DNA from 2 places in the Streptomyces sp. P9-A2 genome. Region 2 is predicted to be linked to the other one. Evidence: predicted binding sites of a transcription regulator. Region 2 holds the regulator's gene; the other holds the start of a gene.
What was found. Region 2 encodes HspR, which represses chaperone genes until heat shock. Its sites were predicted from a motif close to TTGAGNNNNNNNNNCTCAA; they were not measured.
Positions count from the first base shown of each region.

Region 1: a site for HspR is predicted at 4,535-4,553, ahead of lon (endopeptidase La). Genes of this name have one in related genera too.

Region 1 covers NZ_JAZIFX010000001.1:5,511,951-5,521,654, forward strand. Annotated here, with positions in the region: gene V4Y04_RS25195 (multifunctional oxoglutarate decarboxylase/oxoglutarate dehydrogenase thiamine pyrophosphate-binding subunit/dihydrolipoyllysine-residue succinyltransferase subunit) at 1-1,302, opposite strand, end outside; gene V4Y04_RS25200 (sensor histidine kinase) at 1,617-2,729, opposite strand; gene V4Y04_RS25205 (response regulator transcription factor) at 2,726-3,466, opposite strand; gene V4Y04_RS25210 (spermidine synthase) at 3,590-4,294, opposite strand; gene lon (endopeptidase La) at 4,576-7,029, shown strand; gene V4Y04_RS25220 (transposase) at 7,065-8,339, shown strand; partial or broken gene V4Y04_RS25225 (GH25 family lysozyme) at 8,345-8,674, opposite strand; gene V4Y04_RS25230 (MarR family winged helix-turn-helix transcriptional regulator) at 8,881-9,375, shown strand; gene V4Y04_RS25235 (protein phosphatase 2C domain-containing protein) at 9,499-9,704, opposite strand, start outside.
Region 2 covers NZ_JAZIFX010000001.1:4,309,580-4,319,283, forward strand. Annotated here, with positions in the region: gene dnaK (molecular chaperone DnaK) at 1-669, shown strand, start outside; gene grpE (nucleotide exchange factor GrpE) at 666-1,337, shown strand; gene dnaJ (molecular chaperone DnaJ) at 1,428-2,624, shown strand; gene V4Y04_RS19585 (heat shock protein transcriptional repressor HspR) at 2,630-3,082, shown strand; gene V4Y04_RS19590 (sugar ABC transporter substrate-binding protein) at 3,598-4,704, shown strand; gene V4Y04_RS19595 (helix-turn-helix transcriptional regulator) at 5,053-6,111, shown strand; partial or broken gene V4Y04_RS19600 (helix-turn-helix transcriptional regulator) at 6,074-7,079, opposite strand; gene V4Y04_RS19605 (helix-turn-helix transcriptional regulator) at 7,089-8,066, opposite strand; gene V4Y04_RS19610 (hypothetical protein) at 8,205-8,438, shown strand; gene V4Y04_RS19615 (hypothetical protein) at 8,442-8,777, shown strand; gene clpB (ATP-dependent chaperone ClpB) at 9,490-9,704, shown strand, end outside.

The sequences.
Region 1 (9,704 bases), 1.2 Mb from region 2:
GTGGATCAGCTCGAAGACGCGGGCGGCCTTGGTGACGTCGTCGTCGTGGGACGCGTCGATGTCCTTGAGCCAGCGGACCGGCTCGTAGGGGATGCGCAGCGCCTCGAAGATGTCGTCGTAGAAGCCGTTCTCGCCGAGCAGCAGGTTCGCCACGGCACGCAGGAACTCGCCGGAGGCGGCACCCTGGATCACCCGGTGGTCGTAGGTCGACGTGAGCGTCATGACCTTCGAGATGCCGAGCTTGTTCAGGGTGTCCTGGCTGGTGCCCTGGAACTCCGCCGGGTAGTCCATGGAGCCGACGCCCAGGATCACCGACTGGTTCGGCATCAGGCGCGGCACGGAGTGGACGGTGCCGAGGCCGCCGGGGTTGGTCAGCGAGACCGTGACGCCCGTGAAGTCGGCCATCGTCAGCTTGTTGTCGCGGGCGCGACGGACGATGTCCTCGTAGGCCTGCCAGAACTCGAAGAAGTTCAGCGTCTCGGCCTTCTCGATGCCCGCGACGACCAGCTGGCGGTCGCCGTTCGGCTTGACCAGGTCGATGGCGAGGCCGAACTTGATGTGCTCCGGCTTCACCAGGGTGGGCTTGCCGTCCACCTTCGCGTAGTGCCAGTTCATCGACGGCATCGCCTTGATGGCCTGGACCATCGCGTAACCGATGAGGTGCGTGAAGGAGATCTTCCCGCCGCGGGCACGCTTGAGGTGGTTGTTGATGACGATGCGGTTGTCGAACAGCAGCTTCACCGGGAGCGCGCGCACGGACGTGGCCGTGGGCACCTCCAGGGAGGCGTCCATGTTCTTCGCGACGGCCGCGGACGGACCGCGCAGCGTCACCTGCTCGGTGCCCTGCTTGGCCCCGCCGGCGGGCTGCGCCTTGGGAGCCTGGGACTTCGCGGCGGCCGGCTGGGCGGCGGCCGGAGCGGCCTTCGCCGGAGCGGGCGCCGGGGCCTTCGCGGCCGGCTGGGCAGCCGGTGGTGCGGCGGCAGCCGGCGGCGCGGCGGCGGGCTGCGGGGCAGCGGGCGCGGGCGTGGCGGCGGGCCGGGCCGGAGTGACCGGCGCGGTCGTCGTCGTGCCGGCGGTCCCCGGCGCCGCGTTGTTCACCGGAGCCGAGGCCTGAGGGGCGCCCGGCTTGTAGTCGGCGAAGAAGTCCCACCAGGCCCGGTCGACCGAGTTCGGGTCCTGGAGGTACTGCTGGTAGATCTCGTCGACGAGCCATTCGTTGGCACCGAAGGCCGCGGCAGGGTTCTTGCCCGCGTGATCGGTGTCGGTCGAAATGCTCGAGTTACTGGGGGACTGTGGCGACACGGCGTCAACCGCCCTCTTCCGCTTCACAAAATGATGGACAGCGGAAATTAAGGCTACGCCTCCCCGACCGAGAAGGTCAGGCCGGACCCGTTCAACGTCGCGCAAGTCACATCTCGGAGGGTGTTTCGGCGCAGGAAATGGCGGGAAACAAACGTGGTTCCGCACGATCGGGGCGCATCGGGAACGGGTCGGCCGCGACCCGGCGCACTCGCTCCACGGGCCTGTGCTCGCATCCGAGCCTGATCACACGTGTCCATCGGCGCGAACGCGGCGCGAATACAGATGGATCTTGAGGCTCCGCTTGGCACCTTACGTCAACCTGCCGAGGGAGAGGCTCCCGGGAGAGTGATAAGAATTCGGCATCCTCGTTCGGATTCGGCCACACCGATCCGTCCGCCGTGGAGATCGACGGCCCAGCGGGCGATCGCCAGGCCGAGGCCGGTGCCCCCGTCACTGCCCGGACCGTGCGGCAGGTTGACGCTGCCGCGGTTGAACCGCTCGAAGACGCGATGCCACTCGGTCCGCGGAATGCCGGGCCCCTCGTCCAGGATCTCCAGCTGAAGCGAGTCCGGCTGCGGGCCGGGCCGTGCCTTGACCGTCACCCGGCCGTGCGGCGGGCTGTGCTTGACCGCGTTGTCGATGAGGTTGGCGACGACCTGGTGGATGCGCTCCGGGTCGACGTACGCGGTGAGCTCCGGCGGCCTGACGTCGAGACTCAGGTGGACGTCCGTGCGTGTATGGCCGCCGGAGCCGGTGGTCATGCCCGCGCGCGCGGAGGCGACCATGTTGGCCTCCTTGAGCACGCCGGACAGATACGGCCACACCTCGAACCGCTGCCGCCGCAGCGGGACGACCCCGTTGTCCAGGCGGGACAGGTCGAGGAGCGTCTCCACGAGACGCCCCAGCCGCTCGGTCTGCTTCAGCGCCGTGCGCATGGTCTCGGGGTCGGCCTCGGTGATGCCGTCGACGATGTTCTCCAGCACCGCGCGCAGACCCGCGATGGGGGTGCGCAGCTCGTGCGAGACGTTGGCCACCAGCTCCTTGCGCTGCTGGTCCTGGGCCTCCAGCTCGTCGGCCATGACATTGATGGTCTGGGCCAGGTCGCCCAGTTCGTCCCGGCGGTGCTCGCGCACCCGGCGCGTGTAGTCGCCGTGCGAGATGGACCGGGCCACCGCGTTCATGTCGTCCAGCGGCGCGGTGAGGGAGTGTGCCACGAACTGTGTGATGAGCAGGGTGGCGATCATCGAGAAGACCGTGATGAAGCGCAGTTCCGTCTTGGTCTGCACCGCGATCATCGACAGCCCGGTGGTGATCAGTACCGAGATGACGACCAGCGCACCCAGCTTGGTCTTGATGGAGAACGGGCGGACGCCGCCCCAGGGGCCGGGGTCCCCGGGGCCTCTCCGTGCGGCCGGCCCGTCGCTCATGGCGTCGGCGTCTCCAGGGCGTAGCCCACGCCGTGCACGGTACGGATGCGCTCGGCACCGATCTTCCGGCGCAGCGCCTTGATGTGGCTGTCGACGGTCCGGGTGCCGGAGGCGTCCGCCCAGTCCCAGACCTCGGCGAGCAGCTGCTCCCGGGAGAGCACCGCGCGGGGAGTGTTCGCCAGGCACACCAGGAGGTCGAACTCGGTGGGCGTCAGATGGACGTCCTCGCTGCGTACCCGCACCCTGCGCTGAGCGTGGTCGATCTCCAGTTCGCCCAGGCGCAGGATGCCGCTGCGCGGGGCGGAGGCCGCCAGGGCCGCCCGCTCCATGCGGCGCAGCAGCACATGCACGCGTGCCGCGAGTTCCCGCATGGAGAACGGCTTGGTCATGTAGTCGTCGGCGCCGACGCCCAGCCCGACCAGCATGTCGGTCTCGTCGTCGCGCGCGGTCAGCATCATCACCGGCACCGGCCGCTGGGCCTGTACGCGCCGGCAGACCTCCAGGCCGTCGAAGCCCGGCAGCATGATGTCGAGGATCAGCAGGTCGGGCTGCCAGGCCTCCGCCGTGTCGACGGCGGACGGACCGTCGCCCGCCGTCTGCACCAGGAATCCCTCGGCACGAAGGCGGGTCGCGATGGCGTCCACGATCGTCGCGTCGTCCTCGACCACCAGGACCCGGCGCTGTGCGCCCGGTGTGGCCGCCGCCGTGCCGTTGTGGGAGGTGTGTGTCTGCTCCATCGCCCGCCCCTGAAGTGTGCTTTCCGGAATCCGTGGGGTGAATCCGTCTCTGCGCATGACTGCGATTGACGCTTGAATGATCCGCGTCCGTGCAGCAGCGTACGGGGAGTCACCGCGGCTTTGCTATCCAGGGCGGACGCCGAGGTGAACGACGTCAGGAACGCCCCGGGCAACGGGGATCTCTTCGGTACGCACCTGTTGGAACCCGGCATTCCGCAGGGTTTCCTCAAAATCGGTGGACGGTCGGGCGGACCACACCGCGAGTACTCCGCCGGGGGTCAACACCCTCGCGCAGTCCCGGAGTCCGGCGGGGGAGTAGAGCCCGTCATTGCCCTCGGTGACGGTCCAGTCGGGGCCGTTGTCGATGTCGAGACACAGGGCGTCGAACGTGTCGGACGTCTTATGGACGTACGTCACCAGATCGACCTCGACGATCTTCGCGCGGGGGTCGGCGAGAGCACGCGCGGAAAGTTCGGCCAGGGGGCCCGCGCGGTGCCAGTCGATGACGGCGGGTTCGCGCTCCACCACCGTGATGCGGCCCCAGCGGGGTGCGGCGGCGGCGTGCGCGAGGGAGAAGCCGACGCCGAGTCCGCCGATGAGGACGTGCGGGTCCTGTCGCGGACCGCGCCCCGCACGAGTGTCGGCGGCGTCGAGCGCGCCCAGGGCGGCGTCGACCAGTCGGCGCTCCGAGCGGCCGTCGGAGGTGTCCATCAGGAAGCAGCCGTTCGCGATGATCTGCAGCAGGCCGCCGTGCCGGCGGAGCACCACCTCCCCGTACGGGCCCTCGCGGCGGTCCAGGACTTCGGGAATGTCGTAGGGGGTGGACATGCGTTCATCCTGGCAGCACTCCTCGTGCGGCGGGGCGCCCCCGTCGGTCCGGGGCGTTCCGGGCGGCGCCCGGCGGTCCCGGGGTGGCGGTCCCGGGCGGTGCTCGGCGGCCCCCGGGAGTCCGATGAGGTGCTCCTCGCTTCCCGGCCGCCGGACCGGATGCCGCCGGATGCCGCCGGGTGATCGCTGAGGGCGAACGCGATCGCACACGGCCCGGGAACAATCAAGGGCTCAGGACCATTGAGTCGGTATAACTCAACTTGACTGCCGAAGGGGAGATCATGGCTACTGAGTCCGCACCGCTCGCCCTGCCCGTGCTGCCGCTCGACGACGAGGTCGTGCTGCCCGGGATGGTGGTCCCGCTGGACCTGAGCGATTCCGAGGTGCGCGCCGCGGTGGAGGCCGCCCAGGCCGCCGCCACGTCGGAGCCGGGAAAGCCCAGGGTCCTGCTGGTGCCACGCATCGACGGGACCTACGCCGCCACCGGCGTCCTGGGCACGGTCGAACAGGTCGGCAGGCTGGCCGACGGCGACCCGGGCGCCCTGATCCGGGGCCGGGACCGGGTGCGGATCGGCGCCGGGACGACCGGGCCGGGTGCCGCGCTGTGGGTGGAGGGCACCCGGATCGACGAGACCGTGCCGGAGCCCGCCCCGAGTTCTTCACCTCGCTCGGACAAGGGAGCCCCCTATCCCGGCCAGGTGGCAGAACTGGTCACCGAGTACAAGGCACTCGCCACCGCCTGGCTGCGCAAGCGCGGCGCATGGCAGGTCGTCGACCGCGTCCAGGCCATCGACGACGTCTCCGCCCTCGCCGACAACTCCGGTTACTCACCGTTCCTGTCCACCGAACAGAAGCTGGCCCTGCTGGAGACCGCCGACCCGGTGGCCCGGCTGAAGCTCGCCACCCAGCAGCTGCGCGACCACCTCGCCGAACAGGACGTCGCTGAGTCCATCGCCAAGGACGTCCAGGACGGTGTCGACAAACAGCAGCGCGAGTTCCTGCTGCGCCGCCAGCTGGAAGCCGTACGCAAGGAACTGCGCGAGCTGAACGGTGAACAGGAGGGCGAGGAATCCGACGACTACCGGAGCCGCGTCGAGGCCGCGGACCTGCCGGAGAAGGTGCGCGAGGCCGCGCTCAAGGAGGTCGACAAGCTGGAGCGCTCCTCCGACCAGTCGCCCGAGGGCTCGTGGATCCGCACCTGGCTCGACACGGTGCTCGAGATGCCGTGGAACGAGCGCACCGAGGACGCGTACGACATCCAGGGCGCCCGGGCCGTGCTCGACGCCGAGCACTCGGGCCTGACGGACGTGAAGGAGCGCATCACCGAGTACCTGGCGGTGCGCAAGCGGCGTGCCGAGCGCGGGCTCGGGGTCGTCGGCGGCCGCCGCGGCGGAGCCGTGCTCGCCCTCGTCGGCCCGCCCGGCGTCGGCAAGACGAGCCTCGGAGAATCCGTCGCCCACGCGATGGGCCGTAAGTTCGTCCGGGTCGCCCTCGGCGGCGTCCGCGACGAGGCCGAGATCCGCGGTCACCGGCGTACGTACGTCGGCGCGCTGCCCGGCCGGATCGTGCGGGCCGTCAAGGAGGCCGGGTCGATGAACCCGGTGGTGCTGCTCGACGAGATCGACAAGGTGGGGTCGGACTTCCGGGGCGACCCGTCCGCCGCCCTCCTCGAAGTGCTGGACCCGGCGCAGAACCACACCTTCCGCGACCACTACCTGGAGGTCGAGCTGGACCTCTCGGACGTCGTCTTCCTGGCCACCGCCAACGTCCTGGAAGCCATCCCGGAGGCGCTGGCGGACCGGATGGAGATCGTCCGCCTGGACGGCTACACCGAGGACGAGAAGGTCGTCATCGCACGCGACCACCTGCTCCCGCGCCAGCTGGAGCGCGCCGGGCTCGCCCCCGACGAGGTCACCCTCGAGGAGGGCGCGCTGCGCAGACTGGCCGGCGAGTACACACGCGAGGCGGGCGTCCGCACCCTGGAGCGGTCCATCGCGCGGCTGCTGCGCAAGGTCGCGGCCCAGCACGAACTGGGCGAGCGGGAACTGCCCCTCACCGTCGGGGACGGTGATCTGCGTGCTCTGATCGGACGGCCCCACCACGTGCCCGAGTCCGCTCAGGAACCGGCCGAGCGCCGCACCGCCGTCCCCGGTGTCGCCACCGGGCTCGCGGTGACCGGCGCCGGCGGTGACGTCCTCTATGTGGAGGCGTCCCTGGCCGACCCGGAGACGGGCGCCGCCGGACTGACCCTGACCGGTCAGCTGGGCGACGTGATGAAGGAGTCGGCGCAGATCGCGCTGAGCTTCCTGCGGTCCCACGGCGCCGAACTGGAGCTTCCGGTCGGCGACCTGAAGGAGCGGGGCGCGCACATCCACTTCCCGGCGGGCGCGGTGCCCAAGGACGGCCCGAGCGCCGGCGTCACGATGACCACCGCCCTGGCCTCGCTGCTCTCCGGCCGCCTGGTCCGTACGGACGTGGCGATGACCGGTGAGGTCTCGCTGACCGGCCGGGTGCTGCCGATCGGCGGGGTGAAGCAGAAGCTGCTCGCGGCGCACCGGGCGGGGATCACCACCGTGATCATCCCCAAGCGCAACGAGCCCGACCTGGACGACGTCCCCGCCCACGTGCTGGACGGGCTCGACGTCCACGCCGTGACCGACGTCCGCCAGGTCCTGGAGCTGGCGCTCTCGCCCGCGACGAACGGCGCGGCGCCGGAGGTTCCGGTGGCGGTGTGACGGCGTCACCGGACGGGCGGCGGCCCGGGAACCCCGTGAGGGAGGCCCGGGCCGCCGCCGTACGGGACCGGAGTCGGGCCGTACGAGACCGGGGCCGCCGCCGTACGGGACCGGGGCCGGCCGCACGGAACAGGAACCGGCTGGCGCGGGAACGCGCCGACTGGACGGCCGGGCGGGTGCGCGTGGTGCGCGGCGGCGGGCGCCTGGCCCGGACGCGGCACCAGCTGCCCGCCGCGCAGCTCACCGAGGCCCAGTGGCGTGCACGCTGGGAGGCGGCCCGCTGGTTTCTGCGGGCGGACGGGGAGAGCGGAAAACGCTACGGGAACGAGACGATCCGCATCGCGCCGGACGGCCAGGTGAGCATCCGGCTGCCCACCCCGCTCGCAGGCCTGGCCAATGCCCCGCACGGCCGGTACGTGCTCACCGGCCGGGCGGCCTTTGCGCACCGCGGGCCGCAGTGGGCGGACCGGGTGGCGGCGAACCGGGCCATTGCCTACCGCATCCACCACGACCCGGCCCGGGCCCGCTGGTATGTGACCGCCTCCTGGCAGACCCCCGCATCCCCGGCGGTGCCTCTGGCGGCGGCGCTCGCGCACGGGGTGATCGGGGTGGACACCAACGCCGACCACCTGGCCGCCTGGCGCCTGGACGTGCACGGCAACCCGACCGGCAGCCCGCGCCGCTTCTGCTTCGACCTGTCCGGCACCGCCGGCCACCGCGACGCCCAGCTCCGCCACGCCCTGACCCGGCTGCTCAACTGGGCCCGCAGCTGCGGGGTGCGGGCGATCGCGGTGGAGGATCTGGACTTCACCGCGGAGAAGACCCGCGAGAAACACGGTCGCAACAGGCGATTTCGGCATCTGGTCTCCGGTCTGCCCACCGGCCGGCTCCGCGCCCGCCTGGTTTCGATGGCCGACCGGACGGGGATCACCGTCGTCGCCGTGGATCCGGCCTACACCTCGAAGTGGGGCGCCCAGCACTGGCAGAAACCCCTGACCAGCAAGAACCGTAAAACCAGCCGATACGATGCCGCGAGCATCGCGATCGCACGACGCGCCCAGGGGTATCCCCTCCGGCGTCGGACGGCACCGCCCCGCACCCACCGGAGTGATGGATGCGGGCATCGGACCGTCCAGGCCGGACCGGATGCTCCCGGGCGTGAGGGACCCCGCCGCCGCCTTCCCGGACCACGGACACGATCCGTGCCGCCGGACGCGGAACGAACGCGGGCGACCAGGACACCCAACACCGTTCGGGGCGTCCGCAGCGAGCGGGAACGGGTCCAGGACCCACTCCCGCTCACTGACTAGGAACGGTTGCTGTAGTACGTCCCCTCCGTGGCCTTCACATAGGCCCACTTGACCCCGCTGCTCCACAGGGTCGGCCAGGCCACGTCGCCCTGGTGACTGGAGACGTCGACGCCCTCGGAGCGGGTGGCGCGGCCGGTGGGTGTGCCGCGGCCGACGCCGTCATGGGCGGCGACGCCCATGCCCATGTGGGCGGAGCCGCGCGGCGGGACGTCGAGTGCACCCCCGGCCGCCCCGGCCGCGGGGGTCGCACGGGGGAGGGAGAGGATCGCGAGCAGGACCGCCGCGACGGTGGTGAACGCGCCAAGACGGGTGGAGCCGGATCTGTGCACGGGCATGACGGATCTCCGGAGGTGCTCGGTGGGGAACCCACGGGAAACAGGAGGGCGACGCACACGGACCGCGACGCGGGACAGGCCACGGGCGAGGCGCCGGGGGCCGAAAGCCGTTGTCGGGCCATGCCTGCGAAATACTTGTGGAGCACCAGCGGCGTCGCCACTTGGCGGACACACGGACGACCGGTGAAACCGAGGCAGGGACTGACGTGCACGAAGGCGGAAACGGCGGCGGCGAGGACACCTCCTCCCAGGCGCTCGACAGCGGTGTGGACCAGCCTGGGTTTCTCGCCCTGGAACGGGAGTTGACGGTGCTGCTGCGCCGCGCCAGGGCCAGTCAGGGAGAGATGTCCCGCGCGGTCCATCCCGACCTGGAACCGTCCGCGTACGGGCTGCTCGTCCGTCTGGATGAGTGCGGCAAGCAGCGGGCCACCGAACTCGCCGCCTTCATCGGCGTCGGCAAGGCGACGATGTCGCGCCAGCTGCACGCCCTGGAGGAACTCGGGCTCGTCACCCGTGAACCGGATCCCGCCGACGGCCGCGCCTGGCTGGTCGCCCTCACCCCGGAGGGCCGGAGCCGGATGGGCAGGGTCCGCGAGGCCCGCCGCGAGCGCTACGCCCGCGGCCTCGCTGCCTGGGACCCCGACGAGGTCACGGAACTCGCGCGGCTGCTGCACCAGCTGAACCGGGGAATGGAGAAGTAGCGGGAGCCCTCGTGGGCCGCCTGGTTCCCGTGGGTCGTCCGGTTCCGGCAGGTCACCCCCGCTCGCGTGGGTCATCCGGTTCCCGCGGGTCGCTCGGCCGTCCGTCCGGCGGGAGCCGACGGTTCAGAACTCCACGTACACGACCGTCGCGTCGTCGTGTGTCTTGCTCCGGCCGAGCACCATCCGGTCCGTGTCCGCCCGCTCCAGGGCCCGGACGCGGTCCACCAGCGCCTGCGGCCCCTTCTTGCGGACGAGGGTGAGACAGTCCGCCCAGTCGCCCTCGCGGAACCTCTCCACCCAGCGGGTGGCCCCGTCCGTCAGCGCGGCCA
Region 2 (9,704 bases):
CGCTCGGAGATCTTCACCACGGCCGAGGACAACCAGCCGTCGGTGCAGATCCAGGTCTACCAGGGCGAGCGCGAGATCGCGGCGTACAACAAGAAGCTCGGCATGTTCGAGCTGACCGGTCTGCCGCCGGCGCCGCGCGGTATCCCGCAGATCGAGGTCTCCTTCGACATCGACGCCAACGGCATCATGCACGTCACGGCGAAGGACCTCGGTACCGGAAAGGAGCAGAAGATGACCGTCACCGGCGGCTCCTCGCTCCCGAAGGACGAGGTCGACCGCATGCGTGAGGAGGCCGAGCGGTACGCGGAGGAGGACCACCAGCGCCGCGAGGCCGCCGAGTCCCGCAACCAGGGCGAGCAGCTCGTCTACCAGACCGAGAAGTTCCTCGCGGACAACGAGGACAAGGTCCCCGGCGAGATCAAGACCGAGGTCGAGGCCGCCGTCGCCGAGCTGAAGGAAAAGCTCAAGGGCGAGGACGCCGCCGAGATCCGCACCGCCACGGAGAAGGTCGCGGCCGTCTCCCAGAAGCTGGGCCAGGCCATGTACGCCGACGCGCAGGCCTCCCAGGCGGCCGGCGGAGCCGGCGCGGGTGCCGGTGAGGCCAGGGCGGACGACGATGTGGTCGATGCCGAGATCGTGGACGACGAACGTAAGGACGGTGCGGCGTGACCGAGGAGACCCCGGGCTTCGACGAGCAGTCGCAGCAGCCCGACGTCCCCTCAGGCGTTCCGGCCGACGAGGCCGAGCCGAAGGCCGCCACCCCCTCCGCGGAGGAGGCGGCGGCCCCGGCCGGGGACCCGGGTCCCGACGCCGGGCTGGTGGCCCAGCTGGACCAGGTGCGTACGACGCTCGGTGAGCGCACCGCGGACCTCCAGCGGCTCCAGGCCGAGTACCAGAACTACCGCCGCCGGGTCGAGCGCGACCGGATCGCGGTCAAGGAGGTCGCCGCGGTGAACCTCATGACCGAGCTCCTGCCCGTGCTCGACGACATCGGCCGCGCGCGGGAGCACGGCGAGCTGGTCGGCGGGTTCAAGTCCGTCGCCGAGTCGCTGGAGTCGACCGTGGCGAAGATGGGCCTGCAGTTGTTCGGCAAGGAGGGCGAGCCCTTCGACCCGACGATCCACGAGGCCCTGATGCACTCCTACGCCCCGGACGTCACCGAGACGACGTGCGTGGCGATCCTGCAGCCGGGGTACCGCATCGGCGAGCGCATCATCCGCCCCGCGCGGGTGGCCGTGGCGGAACCGCAGCCGGGTGCCCAGCCGGGCAAGCCGGCCGAGGAGGGCACCGAGGCGGCGGCGGACGACAAGGAGACAGGTGGCCCCCAGGAGGGCTGACGCCTTCGCCGGCGTCCGCACGCCGGCGAGGGCGGGCAGGACGAGCAGGTCAGGAAAGACCGGCTGGGCAGGAGAGGAGGGACGTCGGGGATGAGCACCAAGGACTTCATCGAGAAGGACTACTACAAGGTCCTCGGCGTCCCCCAGGACGCCACCGAGGCCGAGATCAAGAAGGCGTACCGCAAGCTCGCCCGCGAGTACCACCCGGACGCCAACAAGGGCAACGCCAAGGCGGAGGAGCGGTTCAAGGAGATCTCCGAGGCGAACGACGTCCTCGGCGACCCCAAGAAGCGCAAGGAGTACGACGAGGCCCGCTCGCTCTTCGGCAACGGCGGTTTCCGCGCGGGGCCGGGGGCGGGCGGTGCCGGGTCGTTCAACTTCGACCTGGGTGACCTCTTCGGAGGCGGCCAGGGCGGTGCTCAGGGCGGCGGCCAGGCCGGCGCCGGCGGCTTCGGCGGCGGGATCGGCGACGTCTTCGGCGGACTGTTCAACCGCGGCGGCACGGGCACCACGCGTACCCAGCCCCGGCGCGGCCAGGACATCGAGTCCGAGGTCACCCTGAGCTTCACCGAGGCGATCGAGGGGGCGACGGTCCCGCTGCGGATGTCCTCCCAGCAGGCCTGCAAGGCCTGTTCGGGCACCGGCGACAAGAACGGCACACCACGCGTGTGCCCGACCTGCGTCGGCACCGGGCAGGTCGCCCGGGGCAGCGGCGGCGGCTTCTCGCTCACCGACCCGTGCCCCGACTGCAAGGGCCGCGGCCTGACCGCGGAGAACCCCTGCGACATCTGCAAGGGCAGCGGCCGGGCCAAGTCCTCGCGGACGATGCAGGTGCGCATCCCGGCGGGGGTCAGTGACGGCCAGCGGATCCGGCTGCGCGGCAAGGGCGCTCCGGGCGAGCGCGGCGGCCCGGCGGGCGACCTCTACGTGGTCGTGCACGTCGGCAGTCACCCGGTGTTCGGCCGCAAGGAGGACAATCTCACCGTCACCGTCCCGGTCACCTACCCGGAGGCGGCGCTCGGCGGTGAGATCCGCGTCCCGACGCTCGGCGGTCCGCCGGTCACGCTGAAGCTGCCCCCGGGGACACCCAACGGGCGGACCATGCGGGCCCGCGGCAAGGGAGCGGTCCGTAAGGACGGCTCGCGCGGTGATCTGCTGGTCACCGTCGAGGTGAGTGTCCCCAAGGACCTGCCGGGGAAGGCTCGTGACGCACTGGAGGCGTATCGAGAGGCGACCGCGGACGATGATCCGCGGGCGGAGCTGTTCCAGGCCGCGAAGGGAGCTTGAGGGCGATGGACGGTCGTCGACGCAATCCGTACGAACTGACGCAGGACACTCCGGTCTATGTCATTTCGGTGGCGGCCCAGCTCTCCGGGCTGCACCCGCAGACGCTGCGTCAGTACGACCGTCTGGGGCTGGTCTCGCCGGACCGCACCGCGGGCCGGGGCCGCCGCTACTCGGCCCGTGACATCGAGCTGCTCCGTCAGGTGCAGCAGCTGTCGCAGACCGAGGGCATCAACCTGGCCGGCATCAAGCGCATCATCGAGCTGGAGGACCAGGTCGCCGCGCTCCAGGCCCGGGTGGCGGAGCTGGAGGGCGCCCTGGACGGCGTGGCCGCGACCATGCGGCAGCGTGAGGCGGCGGTGCACGCGTCGTACCGCCGGGACCTGGTGCCGTACCAGGAGGTCCAGCAGACCAGTGCGCTGGTGGTGTGGCGGCCCAAGCGCCAGCAGCAGACCGACTGACGGCCGGCGTACGGTCCGGTCGACCTGCGTGCGTCCGGTCCGGTCGACCTGTGTGTCCGGTCCGGTCCGGTCGGCGTGCGTGCGGTCCGGTCGCCGTCGGACGGCGCGAAAGTGTCGGTCCGGGGCGGTGGTGCTGTGACGGAAGTGACTCGGCGGGAAGGCTGCGGCCTGACGGAGAAGTTCTGTTTGGCGCAAAAGTGAAGTACCGGCCGGGGCTCGGAGGTTCGAACGAACCTCTGAGTCCCTTCTGCGTACGGGCTGCTGACGGCTTGTCACCCGGAGTCCCCGGTGTCTCCGTGTACGCCCCGCGCACGGCTGTGAGCAGCACGTGTGTGCGCGTGTGGGATATGTGTGCGATTCTTTCGCCGAGCCCACACGACTTCAGCGCACGGTGCTGTGTTCATCTCGTTAAGTAGTTGGTCTTGACGCCACTGGTCGCTGGAGCGTTGGCTTTTCAGTCACATGGGCCGCAATGTTGTGCCCACGTCCAAAAACGTACTGAAGTGAGCCCTCGCATGCGTCGTATCGCCATATCAGTCGCCGCCGCCTCCATGTCCCTCACGCTCGCCGGTTGCGGCGCGCTCAACGCGACAGGGAGCAGCGACGGAGCGAGCCCCACCAAGGGGAACGATGTCACCATCGGGCTCCTGCTGCCGGAGACGGCCAACACCAGGTACGACCAGTTCGACTACCCCATCTTCAAGAAGAAGGTGGAGGAGCTCACCAGCGACAAGGGCAAGGTCGACTACGCCAACGCCGAGGCGAACGCCGGCAAGCAGTCGAGCCAGATGCAGCAGATGATCAAGGACAAGGTCGACGTCATCGTGCTGGACGCGGTCGACGCGCACGCCATCGCCGAGGACGTGAAGAAGGCCAAGGACGCGGGCATCCCCGTCATCGCCTACGACCGGCTGGCCGAGGGCCCGATCGACGCGTACATATCCTTCGACAACGAGCTGGTCGGCGAGGTCCAGGGCCGCTCCCTGCTGGAGGCGCTCGGCGGCGACGCCGGGGTCACCAGCAAGATCGTCATGATGAACGGCTCGCCGACCGACCCGAACGCCAAGCAGTTCAAGGCGGGGGCGCTGTCCGAGCTCCAGGACGCGGTGACCATCGCCAAGACCTACGACACCAAGGACTGGAAGCCGGAGAACGCCGAGGCCAACATGGCCGAGGCGATCACCGCGATCGGCGCCGGCAACATCGTGGGGATCTACTCCGCCAACGACGGCATGGCGAGCGGCGTCATCAAGGCGCTGAAGGCCGCCGGGGTCACCGAGATGCCCCCGATCACCGGCCAGGACGCCGAACTCGCCGGGGTGCAGCGGATCCTCCTGGGCGACCAGTTCATGAGCGTCTACAAGTCCTACTCGACCGAGGCGGACAACGCGGCGGAGATCGCGGTGGCGCGGGTCCAGGGCAAGAACATCCAGTTCGACGCGCTGACCAGCGACCGCGTCGACAGCCCCACCCACAAGGACATTCCGGCGCAGCTCGTGCCCGTGGTCGCCCTGACCAAGAAGAACATCATGGACACGGTCGTCGCCGACGGGTTCTACAAGGTCTCGGACATCTGCACGGCCGCCTACAAGGAGGCGTGCGACGAGGCCGGGGTGAAGTAAGGCCCGTCCGGCGGCGGGTCTTCGGCCGCCGGACCGCGTCGACCGCCCCGTCGACCGCTCTGCCGGGGAGCGCGGACAGCCGCGCTCCCCGGCAGTGTTCGTTCCCGCACGCGCCCGCGCCGCGCTCCGGGCCCCGCGCTCCGGGCCCCGCGCCCTGCCGCTCTCGCTCCGCTCATGTGGGGCCGACCGCCGCCGGTTTGCTGCAAGGTGGCGAGGCGAGGCGGGGAGATAGGTGGTCGTACCGGCGCTTTTCGATGGTGGCTCCGACGGGAGCCGTGTTGCGGAGCCGGGTGGGTCCGCGCATAGTTGCGCATCGGAAAGTGGCTGAACCGGGGGGTGGGACGGGCAATGGCCGGGCGCGGGACGGACGAGCATCCGCATGGTGCTGACCGACTGTGCGACATCGGGGATCGCGTGTACTCCCGGGCCGTACGGCGCGGGCGGGTGCCGCGCCGGGACGCGGAGCCGGTGCCCTGTCTGCTGGACCTGGCCCTGCTGCACCCGGACCCCGACGACATGGACTGGCTGGTGCCGACCGCCCCGCAGGAGGTCATGACCCGGCTGCTGCGCGGGATGTACGACGAGGTCAGCGCGAGCCAGCGCCGAGTGGGTTCGGCCGTCGACGCCTTCGAGTGGTACGCCGGCCTCGGCCGCGGGACGCAGTCACCGCAGGCCTTCGCCGCCTCGGCCGGGGAAGGCCCGGCGATCCGGGTGCTGGACGGGGTGGCCCGTATCCAGGCCGCGATGGACGAGGCGACGCAGGCGTGCACCACGGAGGTGCTGACGGTCCAGCCCGGCGGTATCCGGCGCGAGGCGGAGCTGTCGGAGGGCCTGCACCGGGCGACGGCGCTGCGCGGGCGCGGGGTGCGGATGCGGGACCTCTACACGCATGTGGCCCGGCACGGCCAGGGGCTGCACACGTACCTGGAGCTGATGGGTGACGCGGTGGAGGCGCGGACGCTGGACGAGGTGACCGAGCGGCTGATCCTCTTCGACCGCACGGTCGCCTTCATTCCCGCCAACGCCGAGCGCTCGATGGCCCTGGAGCTGCGGCACCCGGCGCTGGTGGAGTACCTGGGCACGGTCTTCGAGCGGCTGTGGCGGCTCGCCCTCCCGCTGGCCGCCCCGCTCCCCGACACCGGCTTCGAGGGCGTCTCCCACCGGGAGCGGTCCATCGCGGCGCTGCTCGCGGAGGGCCACCAGGACGCGGTGATAGCGGAGCGGCTCGGGATCAGCGTGCGCACCTGCCGGGCCCACATCGCCCGGCTGTCGGAGACGCTGGGCGCGGCCAGCCGCACCCAGCTGGGCGTCAAGATAGCCCAGACCGGCCTGGACGGCCCGCCGCGGTCAGCGGCGGCCTCCGCCTCCGTCACGAGTCCTGGTCGAGAATCCCGGACTGCCCGATGAGGTACCCGAGCTGAGCCCGGCTCCCGCTGCCCGGTGTCGCGGCGATCTTGGCGATGTGTACGCGGGCGGTGCGGACGTTCATGCCGAGGCGGTCGGCTATGACGGCGTCGGTGTGGCCCTCGACGAGGAGACGGGCGATGGCGTGCTGGCGGGGGGGTGACGCCGTCCAGCGTGGGCCGGCGGACCGCCCGGGGGTGCATCGGCGTGGCCAGGCGCCAGAAACGGTCGAAGGCGGTGGCCAGGTAGCCGACGATCGTAGGATGCCGGATCTCCAGCGCGACGCGGCCGTCGCTGTCGGAGGGGACGAAGGCGACGGTCCGGTCGACGACGATGAGACGGTCGGTCACTTCGTCGAGAGTGCGGGCCTCCGCGTCACCCCTCAACTGCTCGTATCGCGCGATGACCATCAGTACGTGGCGCTGGCTGTGCGGGTACAGGGTGCGGATACGGCCGCCGCGATCGAGGAAGGCCTGGTCGCGCTCCAGGGCGAGGGCCTGAGCGGTCACACCGCGCGCTGAGCTGTAGTGGTTCCTGTGCGGCTGGACGCAGAGGAGTTCATCGGTTCCTTCCGCCAGGGCTTCGAAGAGGGCGCTGTTGATCCGCTCCGAGCCGCTGAGAACCCGGATCATCGGGGGGTCCGTCCCCGTCGGGCGGGGCCTGCCGATTCGCGTGAGCGGTCGGAATGTCTCGGCCAGGCGCTCCTCGCGCCGCCGTTCGTCCGCGATCCGCTCCTCGCGGGCCCGTAGCATCCCGTGCAGGGCCACGGTCGGCTCCACGGGCTCCAGACGGTTCAGATCGTCGACGGCCGGGTGCAACAACCCGAAGTCGACCAGGCAGGGAGCAGTGCGCGCCTCCTGCACGCGGACGTGCCCTTCACGCAGGGAACGGGCGTACAACTCCACCCCCGCCCCGCACAGTTCCTCCCTTCCGTGGTCGTGCTTCCCCGCCGTCACAGGTGGCTCGCTCATCCCCGCTTCTCAGCGCTCCTGCTCGAGGATCCCCGACTGGGCGATAAGGTAACCCAGTTGGGCGCGGCTGCCACTGCCGAGGGCGGAGGCCAGCTTGGCTATGTGGGCGCGGCAGGTGCGGACGTTCATGCCCAGGCGCCGGGCGATGGCCTCGTCGACATGGCCCTCCACGAGGAGCTTGGCGATGGAGTGCTGGATGTCCGTGAGGCCGTCCGAGGCCGACTCGTACGGGGCGCCCATGCTCAGGGGGACCGCACGGGCCCACATGAACTCGAAGACCTTGATCAGGTAGCGGACGAGGCCGGGGTGGCGCAGTTCCAGGGCGACCTGACGGTCGTCACGGGTGGGGATGAAGGCCACGGTCTCGTCGCAGATGACGAGCCGCTCCACGAGCTCGTCGATGGTGCGGTACTCCACTCTGCCGGTGTCGAACCGTGCCACGTACGCCAGCGTCTCGGGGCTGTGGCGGGCGGTGTGCTGGTAGAGGGTCCGGATACGCACCCCCCGCTCGGTCAGCTGCTGGTCGCGCTCCAGCCCTTGGGCGAGGGTGTGTTCCAGCCGACGGCCGCCCGGCTGGACGGTGAGCATCTCGGACCGGCACTGCGCGGTGGCCAGATCGAGGGCGGCGTTTATCCGGCCGAAGCCCTCCAGCACCGTGATCGAGTGGGTGGTCATCGTCGTCTGGGCGCTGAGAGCCATGAACGGCTCGAAGGCGTCGGCCAGTTCGATCGACATCCGCCTGCGCTGGGTGATCTCCCGTTCCAGCGGGTTGAGCCGGTGGGCCAGGGCCACCGCCGGGGAGAGGGGGCGCAGCCAGGTGGGGTCGTCCGGGTCGGGGTGCAGCAGGGCGAGCTCCATCAGACAGGGAGCGGGCTCCACGTCCGTGCGGGCGATGCGGCCCGCGCGCAGGGCGTCGGCATAGAGACGGCTGCCGGCCTCGCACAGTTCGGTGACCGTATGGGGATGTGCCTCATTGGTCCGATTCATTGTCAAATCTCCACCCCACAGGGTCCTGAACATGCAGGAACATGATGCACCGATTGTGTGGCCATGACGTGCCCGAATGAGCCATCGTCGTACGTGACGGGGGAAAAGGGTGATCTTCGAGTGAGGACGAAGCCGACTATGCGCAAGAGAACGCTTCGCTCGGTGCTTGTCGCCGCGTTTTCCGCCGCCATGGCCTTCGGGGCACTGGGTGTCCTGGTCGACGCGGAGGGTGACGTCCGGGCGGACAGCAGCTGGGGCGTACCCGCTCCCGTGGCCGGGGACAGCAGCTGGGGCGCTCCCGCTCCCGTGGCCGGGGACAGCAGCTGGGGCGTGCCCGCTCCCGTGGTCGCGAACGACAGCAGCTGGGGCTGAGTGATGACCACGCCTCCCGACGACCGATCCTTTCGCCGCGAGATGGCCACCGCCTATCGGTCCGGATGGCACTTCATCGACCTGGTCACCGCTCTCCCCCACAGCGGTGACTCCCTGATGGTGACCGTGTTCGGTGAACCGGTCGTCGTCACGCGCGACGAGGACCAGGACGTACGGGCGTACCGGTGTCTGCGGCGGCCCCGAGGAGCGCCGCAGCCCGTGCGGTGTGCCATCCGGTACGGAATGATCTTTGTGAACCTGGATCAACGGGACCATGAGCAGGTGGAGTCCGACTCTCCCGCTCCCCGGACCATCTCGGCCACCCCCCGCAGCGCCTGACGCGATTCCCCCGTCGTAAAAGATCGCGCAGGCGCTTCCCCCAGCAGTGGCGTCACCGTGACCTGAACACGGTGACGCCACTGCATTTTTCAGGGACATTTCCGGGTATGGCCAGGATCGAGTGATGGCCGGAACCGGTTGTCGGACGCTACGGATCTTCACCGCCGCCTCACCCCTGTCCCACCCTGCCTCCCCACGCGTGTGAGTGCGATCGCCCTGGTCTCCCGGGTCGGACCCGGTACCGGCGGCGCCCACCCGTGGCCCCCTGCCCGCACCTTCGACGCGCACCCCGACCGGCCCGCACGACGCACCCGCCGCCCTCAGTGTCACCCACGGCCGGCGTTGTCGTTCCCCGCGTGCGGGCCCGCCATGCGCTGATCGCGTCCTTGCCGTGCCCTCGTGTCCGTGTCCGTGCCCTTGTGTCCGTGCCCGTGTCCTCGCGTCCTTGCCGTGTCCTCGCGTCCGCCTTGTGCCGGGACGCTCGCCGGGCTTCGTCTTCGTCGTATGGATGCCTGTGGGCGATGTGCGCGGGCGATGTGCGCGGGCGGTGGCCGCGCCTGAAGCCGGAATGCCCGGGAACTCGACCGCTGCGGCCCTCCCGTCCTCACCTTGAGTGGAATAGACTCAAGTTTGTGTACGCTGACCGAGTCAGCCAAGCCGATGTCAGCCATCGAGGCCGCTGAATGGTCATCGCAAGGAGGAGAACGCGAACGTGGACGCCGAGCTGACCAACCGGAGCCGGGACGCGATCAACGCGGCCGGCAACCGGGCCCTGACCGGGGGGCACCCCGACCTGACTCCCGCCCATCTGCTGCTCGCCCTGCTCGAAGGGCAGGACAACGAGAACATCACCGACCTGCTCGTCGCGGTCGACGCCGACCAGGCCGCCGTACGCGCCGGGGCCGAGCGCGTCCTCGCCGGACTGCC